3 regions of the Rhodococcus sp. Z6_132 genome follow, and region 2 is predicted to be linked to each of the others. Evidence: riboswitches for the same ligand, from Rfam matches in the RefSeq annotation. Region 2 holds a riboswitch; each other region holds the start of a gene.
The links. Region 2 has a riboswitch for cyclic di-AMP ahead of AC3YO9_RS13790 (transglycosylase family protein). Riboswitches for the same ligand answer to the same signal wherever they lie in the genome.
Positions count from the first base shown of each region.

Region 1: another riboswitch for cyclic di-AMP. It lies ahead of AC3YO9_RS16555 (NlpC/P60 family protein); the one in region 2 lies ahead of AC3YO9_RS13790 (transglycosylase family protein).
Region 3: another riboswitch for cyclic di-AMP. It lies ahead of AC3YO9_RS13230 (transglycosylase family protein); the one in region 2 lies ahead of AC3YO9_RS13790 (transglycosylase family protein).

Region 1 covers NZ_JBYUNP010000003.1:709,620-712,879, reverse strand. The annotation lists gene AC3YO9_RS16560 (hypothetical protein) at 1-238, opposite strand, end outside; gene AC3YO9_RS16555 (NlpC/P60 family protein) at 317-1,417, opposite strand; cyclic di-AMP (ydaO/yuaA leader) riboswitch at 1,506-1,664, opposite strand; gene AC3YO9_RS16550 (saccharopine dehydrogenase family protein) at 1,770-3,113, opposite strand; gene AC3YO9_RS16545 (hypothetical protein) at 3,166-3,260, opposite strand, start outside.
Region 2 covers NZ_JBYUNP010000003.1:134,051-137,310, reverse strand. The annotation lists gene AC3YO9_RS13805 (TOBE domain-containing protein) at 1-226, opposite strand, end outside; gene moaA (GTP 3',8-cyclase MoaA) at 333-1,403, shown strand; gene AC3YO9_RS13795 (MoaD/ThiS family protein) at 1,407-1,703, shown strand; cyclic di-AMP (ydaO/yuaA leader) riboswitch at 1,960-2,150, shown strand; gene AC3YO9_RS13790 (transglycosylase family protein) at 2,157-2,885, shown strand; gene AC3YO9_RS13785 (molybdenum cofactor biosynthesis protein MoaE) at 2,976-3,260, opposite strand, start outside.
Region 3 covers NZ_JBYUNP010000003.1:19,722-22,981, reverse strand. The annotation lists gene AC3YO9_RS13235 (acyl-CoA dehydrogenase family protein) at 1-664, shown strand, start outside; gene AC3YO9_RS13230 (transglycosylase family protein) at 778-1,533, opposite strand; cyclic di-AMP (ydaO/yuaA leader) riboswitch at 1,540-1,738, opposite strand; gene AC3YO9_RS13225 (sulfurtransferase) at 2,035-2,892, opposite strand; gene AC3YO9_RS13220 (NAD(P)H-dependent flavin oxidoreductase) at 2,946-3,260, opposite strand, start outside.

The DNA of each region.
Region 1 (3,260 bases), 580 kb from region 2:
CCCACTGGTCGAGCAGCTGTTGCACCGCCTTCTTGCGCGCGGCCTGGCTCGCCGCGGGCGGCACTGCGTTCTGCGAGGCGGTGGTGGTCAGCGGTGGGGCACCGGTGGTGCTGGGCCCGGACACTCCCGCGTCCCGCGACGTTGGGGTGTCCGACCGCAAGGCCACGACGGCCGCGGTGATCACCAGGACGAGCACGAGCGCCGCCAGCAGGACGCGCGGCAGCGCACGACTGCTCATCGGTCCAGCCTAGGACACCCCGTCGTCGTGGCGGGGTGTCCGTTCCGGTGGCCCGCGCGGATCAGTGCAGCGGAGTGATCAGTAGCGGCGAGCACCGGTGTAGGGCATGTTGCCCATCGGCGCGACCTTGACGGGCTGGCCCTCGGTGGGGGCGTGCACCATGTTGCCGCCGCCGGCGTAGATGCCCACGTGCGAGACCGGGCTGTAGAAGAACACCAGGTCGCCGGGCTGCAGCTGGTCGCGGGAGACCGGGGTGCCGCCGCCGGCCTGTGCTGCGGCGGTGCGCGGGATGGCGGTGCCGGCCTGGCGGAAGGCCCACTGGGTCAGCCCGGAGCAGTCGAAGGAGCCGGGGCCGGTGGCGCCGTAGACGTAGGGCGAGCCGAGCTTGCTCATCGCCGCCTGCAGGGCGGTGGCGCCACGACCCGAGCCGGCGGACCGGGTGCTGGCGACCGCGGGAGCGGCCGGGGCGACGGCCCCGCCGCGAACGGCCGCAGCGGGAGCCGCGGGCTGGCTGGCAGCCTCCGCGGGCGGCGTGACGGGGGTGGTGGGAACCGGGGAGACGAAGCCCGCCGGGACGATGGCACCGGCGTAGCGCACCCGCTCGGCCTCGGTGAGCGAGGCCAGCTTGGCGCGGACCGCGGTGGACCGGGTGCTCAGCTCGTCCTGCTTCTTGCGCAGGTCCGCCTGCACCAGGGCGGCGGCGTCGGCGGCGGCCTTGGCGGCGGCGTCAGCCGAGCGCGCGTCGGTGGCGGCGGTGGCGGCCTGGGCGGAGGCGGCGGAGAACTTCTGCACCCGGTCGTTGGTGTCCGCGGCCAGCACGTCCAGGCCCGACATCTGGTCGAGCAGGTCCTGGGGCGACTCGCTGATCATCAGCGCGGACAGCTTGTTCAGGCGTGCGCCCTGGTAGGAGGCGGAGGTGAGGGCGTCCACGGTGCCGCGGAACTGCTCCTGCTCCGACTGCGCCACCCGGAGGCTCTCCTGCGCGGAACCCAGCCGGGCCTCGGCGTCGACCCGCTGCGATTGCTTGGCGTCCAGGTCGACCTGCGCGCCCAGGAGCTGCTCGTTGACCACCTCGGCGTCGTGGCCCAGCCGGGCGAGCTCCTGCTCAGCCTGGGTCGCGTTGTCGGGGAGCACCGGGTCGGCGCTGGCCGGGGTGGCCGACATCGTGGCGATGGCCACCGCGGCCATTCCGGCGGCGAGGACGCCACGAACAGTGCGTGTGCGGGCCGTACGAGCTCGAGCTAGGGACGCCACAGGGCGAAGTCTCCTTGTATCCGTTAACCGCCTACCGAGTTAGCTGACGGGTTCGGACTGGACACAAACAGCCCTACAGCGCGGTCGCCCGTGACGGCGGCGAGCTGATTCACCCCGGAGAACTGGGTTCCCGGCTCGACTCCCCGACGGGTCGACTCGGCGGTGACCCCCAGTGCAATCCTCTTGAGACCGCTAACCCCTGGAAGGTCTCGGCCAGGTTACGGAATGGACATCCCCCGTGTCTACTGTGACCGTTTCGAGACGTGGGTGGCGTCGCTCAGCGGCTCGCCACGTCGAAGGTCATGCCGGCGCGGCGCAACCTGTCGAGCAGGGCGGTCCCCATGGCGCTGGCCGGGGTGAGCACGCCCGCCGCTGCAGGCAGCTGCGCGCGGTCCAGGGCCAGGCACAGCGCGCTCTCCCCCATCATCATCGCGGTCGCGGCGTAACCGGGATCACCCTGCGCGGCGACGGTGCACACGTACCGTCGACCGGTGGTGGTGCGGGTGTGCACCTCCATCCGGAAGTAGCCGTTGCGCTGCGCTCGCTCGGACGGGCCGCTGCCGGGGCTGGGCAGCACCCGGTCGAGCACCCAGCGGGCGGGGCCGAACATGAGCCCGGCCGCAGCACCCCAGGTGCCGCCGGCGATGGCCAGCGCAGCACCGGGTGAGACCACTGAGTCGCCGCAGCCGATCACCTCGCGGTAGCGGAGCGTGCGGCCGTAGGCCCAGCCCTGCAGCGCGTTGCTGCGCCGCACGATCCGGGTGTTGTACTGCGCCATGACGAACGGGGCCGTCCAGCCGCCCACCTCGGGGTCGCGGCGCACGAAGGCCTGGTCGGCCTCCTCGCCCAGCTGCGGCTCGGCGGCGCGGTCGGGGCTCATCGCGTAGGGGTCGGCCACGTGCTCGGCCAGGGACGGGTCGGTGCGCACCACGTCCACCTGGTTGCGCAGCGAGTCGATGGTGCCGCCGCTGAACCCGCCGCGGGCCGCCTTCACCACCAGCGTGGTGTCGGTGAGCTCGCCGGCGCCGTCCGCGCGGACCTGCTCGTGCAGGCTGAGCACACCGAGGTCGGAGGGGATGGAGTCGAAGCCGCAGGAGTGCACGATGCGGGCACCGGTGCGCGCCGCCACGTCGTGGGCGGCGGCCATGCTGTCGCGGACGAAGAGCACCTCGCCGGTGAGGTCGACGTAGTCGGTGCCCGCGGCGGCGCAGGCGCGCACCAGGGGCAGGCCGTACTTGGCGTAGGGCCCCACCGTGGTGGCGACCACCCGGGCGGCCTGGGCCACCCGGCCCACCGCGTCGGCGTCGGCCGCGTCGGCCACCACCAGCGGCCAGCTCTGCGCGGCCGGGCCCAGCCCCGCGCGAGCCGACTCCAGCCGCTGCAGGGAGCGACCGGCCAGGCCCACGCGCAGGTCCGCCGGGGCGTGCTCGGCCAGGTAGCGGGCCACGAGCTTGCCGACGAAGCCGGTGGCTCCGAACAGGACGACGTCGAGCTCCCGGTCCCCGGCGGGCTGCACCGGGGCTTCCGGCGCGGCCGGCTCGGTGGGTGCGGTCGGCTCGGTGGGTGCGGCCTGCTCGGACGGCTCAGTGGGCTCGAGGGGCTCGTGCTCGGTGTCTGCCATGCCGACCACCCTAGGGGGACAGGGCGAGCCGCCGCTGCCTCCACGAGGCGGCTCAGCCCGCGCGGCGGTCCGGCGCCGGCGGCGGGTCCTGGGGCACCAGCCGCAGGCGGGGCACCATGCCGGCCTCGGCCAGCACCTCCATGGCCC
Region 2 (3,260 bases):
TCACCAGCCCGACGAAGCGGTTGCGCGCCGACCTCCCCACCCCGGACGGATCGGTGGTGGTGGGGGCGTGCGCGGTGGCGTGGGCGGCCAGCTCCGCCCCATCGACGACCATGCGTCCGGCGGTGTCGCGCTGCGCGCTGAGCGCCCCGGAGTCCACCCAGCGACGCACGGTGTCGTCACTGACGGCGAGCACTGCCGCCGCTTCACTAATCCTCAGCTGCGGCATGAATCGCACGCTATACCCGCGCGTGCGGAACAGCCATCCATGGCAGCCCCTGCGCGGGTCCCTTTGTCCTTCTGCTGCCCCTCGTCGGCCTCGATAGGCTGGCCGCATGACCGTTGTCTCACTTGGCCTGCCCGTGCCGGGCCGCGGTGGCGTCACCCCGCCACGCGACCCGGCGCGCCCGCAGACCTCGGCCCTGCTGGACTCCCACGGCCGGGTCGCCACGGACCTGCGGATCTCGCTCACCGACCGCTGCAACCTGCGGTGCACCTACTGCATGCCGGCCGAGGGCCTGGACTGGCTGCCCACCTCCGAGCTGCTCACCCGCGCGGAGCTGGCCCGGCTGATCCGCATCGCCGTCACCGACCTGGGCGTGCGCGAGCTGCGCTTCACCGGCGGCGAGCCGCTGCTGCGCGGCGACCTCGCCGGGATCATCGCCGACGCCGCCGCGCTGCGTCCGCGGCCGGAGATCTCGCTGACCACCAACGGGCTCGGCCTGGTCCGCAAGGCCAAGGCCCTGCGCGCCGCGGGCCTGGACCGGGTGAACGTCTCGCTGGACACCGTCCGCCCCGAGCTGTTCCACCAGATCACCCGCCGCGACCGGCTGGCCGACGTCCTCGCCGGGATGCGGGCCGCGGCCGACGCCGGGCTGACGCCGGTGAAGGTGAACGCGGTGCTGATGCGGGGCATCAACGACGACCACGCGCCCGAGCTGCTGCAGTTCTGCCTGGAGCACGGCTACGAGCTGCGGATCATCGAGCAGATGCCGCTGGACGCCCAGCACGGCTGGGAGCGCAGCGAGATGGTCACCGCCGAGGAGATCCTGGCCTCGCTGCGCACCGCCTACGCGCTCACTCCCGACAGCGAGGCGCGCGGAGCCGCGCCCGCCGAGCGCTGGCTGGTCGACGGCGGACCCGCGACGGTCGGCGTCATCGCCTCGGTCACCCGACCCTTCTGCGGTGACTGCGACCGCACCCGGCTCACCGCCGACGGCCAGGTCCGCAGCTGCCTGTTCTCCACCGGCGAGACCGACCTGCGCGACCTGCTGCGCTCCGACGCCGGTGACGACGCGATCGCGCAGCGCTGGCAGGACGCCATGTGGGCCAAGCTGCCGGGTCACGGGATCAACGACCCCGGCTTCCTGCAGCCCACCCGCCCGATGAGCGCGATCGGGGGCTGACTCGTGAGCGCCTCCCCGGAGAGCACCAGCCCGACGACCAGCGCACCCGCCATCGAGCTGGAGGTGCGCTACTTCGCCGCGGCGCGGGCCGCGGCGGGCACCCCCACCGAGATCGTGAGCGCGCCGGCCGGCACCACGCTCAGCACGCTGCTGGCCGTCCTCGCGGAGCGACACCCGCCCCTGGTCGAGGTGCTCAAGCGTTGCTCGTTCCTGCTCGACGAGGTCGCCGTCCGCGACCGCGAGCGGCCGCTGCCCCCCGGCGGCACCGTCGACGTGCTGCCACCTTTCGCGGGCGGATAACAGTCAGATAAACGTCTGGCCAAACGTGATCTCGGTCACATCACGGCGGGATAACGAGTCCGCAACGAACAGACGCGTCAGTGCCCTGACCTGGAGTTATGCCGGGATCGTCAACCGTGGCAGGGGCGTTACAGGTAACAAATCGGCCACAGTGGACGAGGTGACGGCAGCCTGCACCGCACGTACCGTTCCCCCTGGCCGGAACAGCCCCGGCCGAACCGGTCCGCCGCGCCAAACCCTGCTCCGTGGGAACCGGTTACCTCGAGAACCATCAGGAGCAGGGACGGAGGACCCACGTTCGGGCAGCCGAACGACGGGCCGAGGCGCAGATCTGCTGCCTAGGTCCTTGGGGTGAAGCGAAACCACTCGAGCCACGGGTGGGGAAGCCGGGCTACCTCTCAGCCCGAACCCGACAGCTGACTTCGCAGGCGCGTATGGAGAGGATCCACCCAGATGTCCCGTACCCAAGGCCGTCACCGCAAGCCCACCACCACCAGCCGCACCGTCGCCAAGGTCGCTCTGACCGGCATGGTCGTCGGCGCCCCTCTCACCGTGCTGGCCGCGCCCGCCTCGGCGGCCTCCGCCAGCCAGTGGGATGCAGTCGCCCAGTGCGAGAGCACCGGCAACTGGTCCATCGCCAACGGCAACGGCTTCTACGGCGGCCTGCAGTTCACCGCCAGCACCTGGAAGGCCTTCGGCGGCCACGCCTACGCCCCGCAGGCCAACCAGGCCAGCAAGGCCCAGCAGATCGCCATCGCCGAGCGCGTCCTCGCCGGCCAGGGCAAGGGTGCCTGGCCCGTCTGCGGCAAGGTGCTGACCGGCTCGGGCAACGCGTCGGCCACCGCCGGTGCCAGCGCCCCGCAGGCGTCCACCAAGTCGGCCCCCAAGGCTGCTGCTCCCAAGGCTGCCGCCCCGAAGGCTGCTCCCAAGGCTGTCGCCCCCAAGGCTGCTGCTCCGAAGGCTGCCGCCCCCAAGGTCGCGACCAAGGCCACCACCAAGACCACGACCAAGGCGGCGACCTCCTCGGCCGGCACCTACACGGTCAAGTCCGGTGACACGCTGTCCGGCATCGCCCGCTCGCAGGGCATCTCCGGTGGCTACCAGGCCATCTTCCAGCTGAACAAGGGCACCATCAGCAACGTCAACGTGATCTACCCCGGCCAGGTCCTCCACCTGGGCTGATCCACAGCACCACAGCAGAAGACCCCGGCAGCCTCCACGGTGCCGGGGTCTTCTGCTGCGCCACCAGGTTGTGGGGCCAGGCCGTCGCGCTCAGGCGCAGCCGACCCACTCGTCGGTGCCGTCCGGGAACACCTGGCGCTTCCACACCGGGATGCGCGCCTTGACCTCGTCCACCAGCAGCGCGCAGACCTGGAACGCCTCGGCCCGGTGGTCGGCCGAGACCGCGCACGCCAGCGCGACGTCGCCGATGCCCAGTGGACCGACCCGGTGGCTCACCGCCACCGCCCGCACCCCCGGCACCCGCGCCGCGACATCAGCGGCCACCTCGGCCACCAGCGCACCCGCCGTGGGGTGCGCGGAGTACTCCAGCGCGGT
Region 3 (3,260 bases), 110 kb from region 2:
CGCCAAGTCCGCGGTGTCCTGGGCGCCGGTGGCCGATGCCGTGCTGGTCGCGGCCGCCACCGACGCCGGCCCGGTGGTGCTGCTGGTGCGCAGCGACGATCCCGGCGTGCAGGTGCAGGACCAGCAGCTGGTGGACGGGGGCAGCGCCGGCCTGGTGGAGCTGACCGACGTGCGCCTGGACGCCGACCGGGTCCTCGGCACCGACGGCGAGGCGGCACTGACCTGGCTGGTGGACCGCGGCACCGTCGGGATCTGTGCGCTGCAGCTGGGCGTCACCGAGCGGGCGCTGGAGCTTACCGCGGAGTACGCCAGGGAGCGGGTGCAGTTCGGCCGTCCCATCGGCAGCTTCCAGGCAGTGGCCCAGCGCCTGGCGGACGCCTACATCGACGTGGAAGCCATCCGGCTCACGCTCTGGCAGGCGGCGTGGCGGCTGGCGGAGGACCTGCCCAGCACCGCGGAGGTGGCCACCGCCAAGTTCTGGGCTGCCGACGCCGGGCACCGGGTGAGCCACACCGCGGTGCACGTGCACGGCGGCGTGGGGATCGACACCGACCACGCCCTGCACCGGTACTTCACCGCGGCCAAGCGCAACGAGTTCGAGCTGGGGGCGGCGACGGCGCAGCTGCTGCGCCTGGGCGCCACCCTGGCCGCGGAGCCCGCCTAGCCACCGCCCTCCGGCCGTCCACGCAGACAGCACAGGACCCCGCACACCGTTGCCGGTGGCGGGGTCCTGTGCTGGTTCAGCTGGCTCAGCCGAGGCCGAGCCGGTGAGCAGGATCAGGCGAGGGTCAGGGTCTGGCCCGCGAAGATCATGTTCGGGTTGCTGATCTTGCCCTTGTTGATGCTGAACAGCGCCTGGTAGCCGCCGCTCACACCCTGGGTGGAGGCGATGGACGACAGGGTGTCGCCCGACTTCACCGTGTAGGTCTTGCCGCTGGACTTGGCTGCCTTCGCCTTGGTGGTGGCCTTGGCGGAGCTGGCCTTGGGGGCCTGCGCCTTGGCAGCCGAAGCCTTGGGCGCCTGTGCCTTGGCGGTGCTGGCCTTGGGGGCCTGCGCCTTGGCGGTGCTGGCCTTGGGCGCCTGCGCCTTCTGCGTGGTCGCAGCCTTGGGGGCCTGCGCCTTGGGGGCCGACTTGGTGGTGGCCTTCGCGGTGGAGCTGCTGGCGGAGGCGTTGCCCGAACCGAGGTTCTTGCCGCACACCGGCCACGCACCCTTGCCCTGGCCGGCGAGCACGCGCTCGGCGACCGCGATCTGCTCGGACTTGGAGGCGTTGTGGGCCGAGCCCGAGCCGCCGAAGGCCTTCCAGGTGCTCGGGGTGAACTGCAGGCCACCGGAGAAGCCGTTGCCCGAGTTGATGGACCAGTTGCCGGTGCTCTCGCACTGCGCGACCGCGTCCCAGTCGTTGCCGGCGGCGGAGGCCGGCGAGGCGAAGATCGCCATCGGGGCACCGACGACGAGGCCGGCGATGACGACCTTGGCGGCGTTGCGGGCGCCGGTGGAGTGCTTGGAGGCGGTGGTGGTCTTGCGAGTCATATGGGTAGATCCTCTCCCTGCGCCTGCGGAGTCAGCTGTCGGGTTCGGGCTGAGAGGTTGCCCGGCCACCAGGTCCACGAGCTGGGCCTGCTGGCTTCACCCCAAGGTCAGAGCCGCTGATCAGCGGTTCCGGCCGGCATCCCGGGTGTGCCCCTGGATGTGGGTCCTCCGTCCCTGTCCCTGGTTAGATCGGAGGTTCCGGATGCCCGCGGGACAGGATTGAGCGCGGCGGGCCCGGTGTCGGCCGGTTGTTCCCGGCCACAAACGAACGTACGGACCGAGCACGGGTGCGTCGAGGCCCCGCAGCGCCAAGGTCTCGGGTAGGTAACGCCTCCCCGGCGACCCGCGACGTCACCGTTTCCGCAGGTCAGCCGGCATGTCCGCAAAACGGGACGCTTTTGTCAGCAGCCCGGGATCGGTGACTCGGATCACAGGCTGGACCCCCGAAATCGGCCCCGGAAAGCGGCCTGCGTCACGCCCTGAGAGGCGACAAGTCCCAGGTCACAGGCAGTTTTCCTGGTCCACGACACCACCTGGTGATGCCCCGGTGGCGACGGGGCGGCGGGGATCGCTGCTGTACTGCGACCACGACCCCGGGTAGAGGCGACCGGCACCCAACCCGCTGAGCTCCAGAGCCAGCAGGCTGTGGCAGGCGGTCACTCCCGAGCCGCAGTAGGCGGTCACCGGCGCACCCGCCCGCACGCCCGCCGCGGTGAAGCGACGGCGCAGCTCGGCCGCCGGGAGGAAGGTGCCGTCCTCGGCCAGCGTGGCCTGGGTGGGCAGGTTCTTCGCCCCGGGGACGTGGCCGGCCCGGGCGTCCACCGGCTCGTGCTCGCCGCGGTAGCGCTCGGGGGCCCGGGCGTCGAGCACCACGCCGGCGCCACCGCCCGCCTGCGCCACCACCTCGTCCAGGTCCGCCAGCCGCTCCCGCGGCCAGGGCCGGGCGGTGAAGGTGGTGGGCGCGCGGCCGACGGGCGCCGTCTCCAGCGGACCCCGGTAGGCCGCCAGCCCGCCGTCGAGCAGCGCAGCCTGGTGGCCGGTGGCCCGCAGCAGCCACACCAGGCGGGCAGCGCTGCGCCCCCCGGCGTCGTCGTAGGCCACGACCGTGTCGTCGTCGCCGATGCCCAGCCGGCCCAGCTCGGCGGCGAACACCTCGGGGTCGGGCAGCGGGTGGCGGCCCTGCTCCGGGCTCGGCGGGGCGGCCAGGCACCGGTCGAGGTCGACGAACACCGCTCCCGGCAGGTGGCCCGCCTCGTGGGCGGCGCGGCCGGAGCGGCCGTCGAGGTACCACCGCACGTCGGCGAGCACGACGTCGGTGCGGTGGGCGTCCCACCAGGCGGGGCTGACGACGGGGGCGATCATCCCGTCACCCTAGAAGCCCCACCCGGTGGGAAGCGCTCAGCCAAGGGTCGTCAGCGCAGCGTGTCCAGCCGCGACACCGTCGCGTCGAACTCGCCCACCAGGTCGGCCATCACCTCGGCCACCGGCCTGATCTCGTTCATCCGGCCCACGATCTGCCCGATCGGCATGGAGACCACCTCGGGGTCGGTGGAGCGAGCGATGCGCTGGTGCGCCTCCCCCACCAGGACGTTCTGCAGCGGCATGGGCAGCGGGGAGGGGGCACCCTCGGCGCTCCACGCCTCGGTCCAGCGGGTCTTGAGCAGCCGGGCGGGCTTGCCCGAGTAGCTGCGCATCCGCACGGTGTCGCTGGAGGTGGCCGCCAGCAG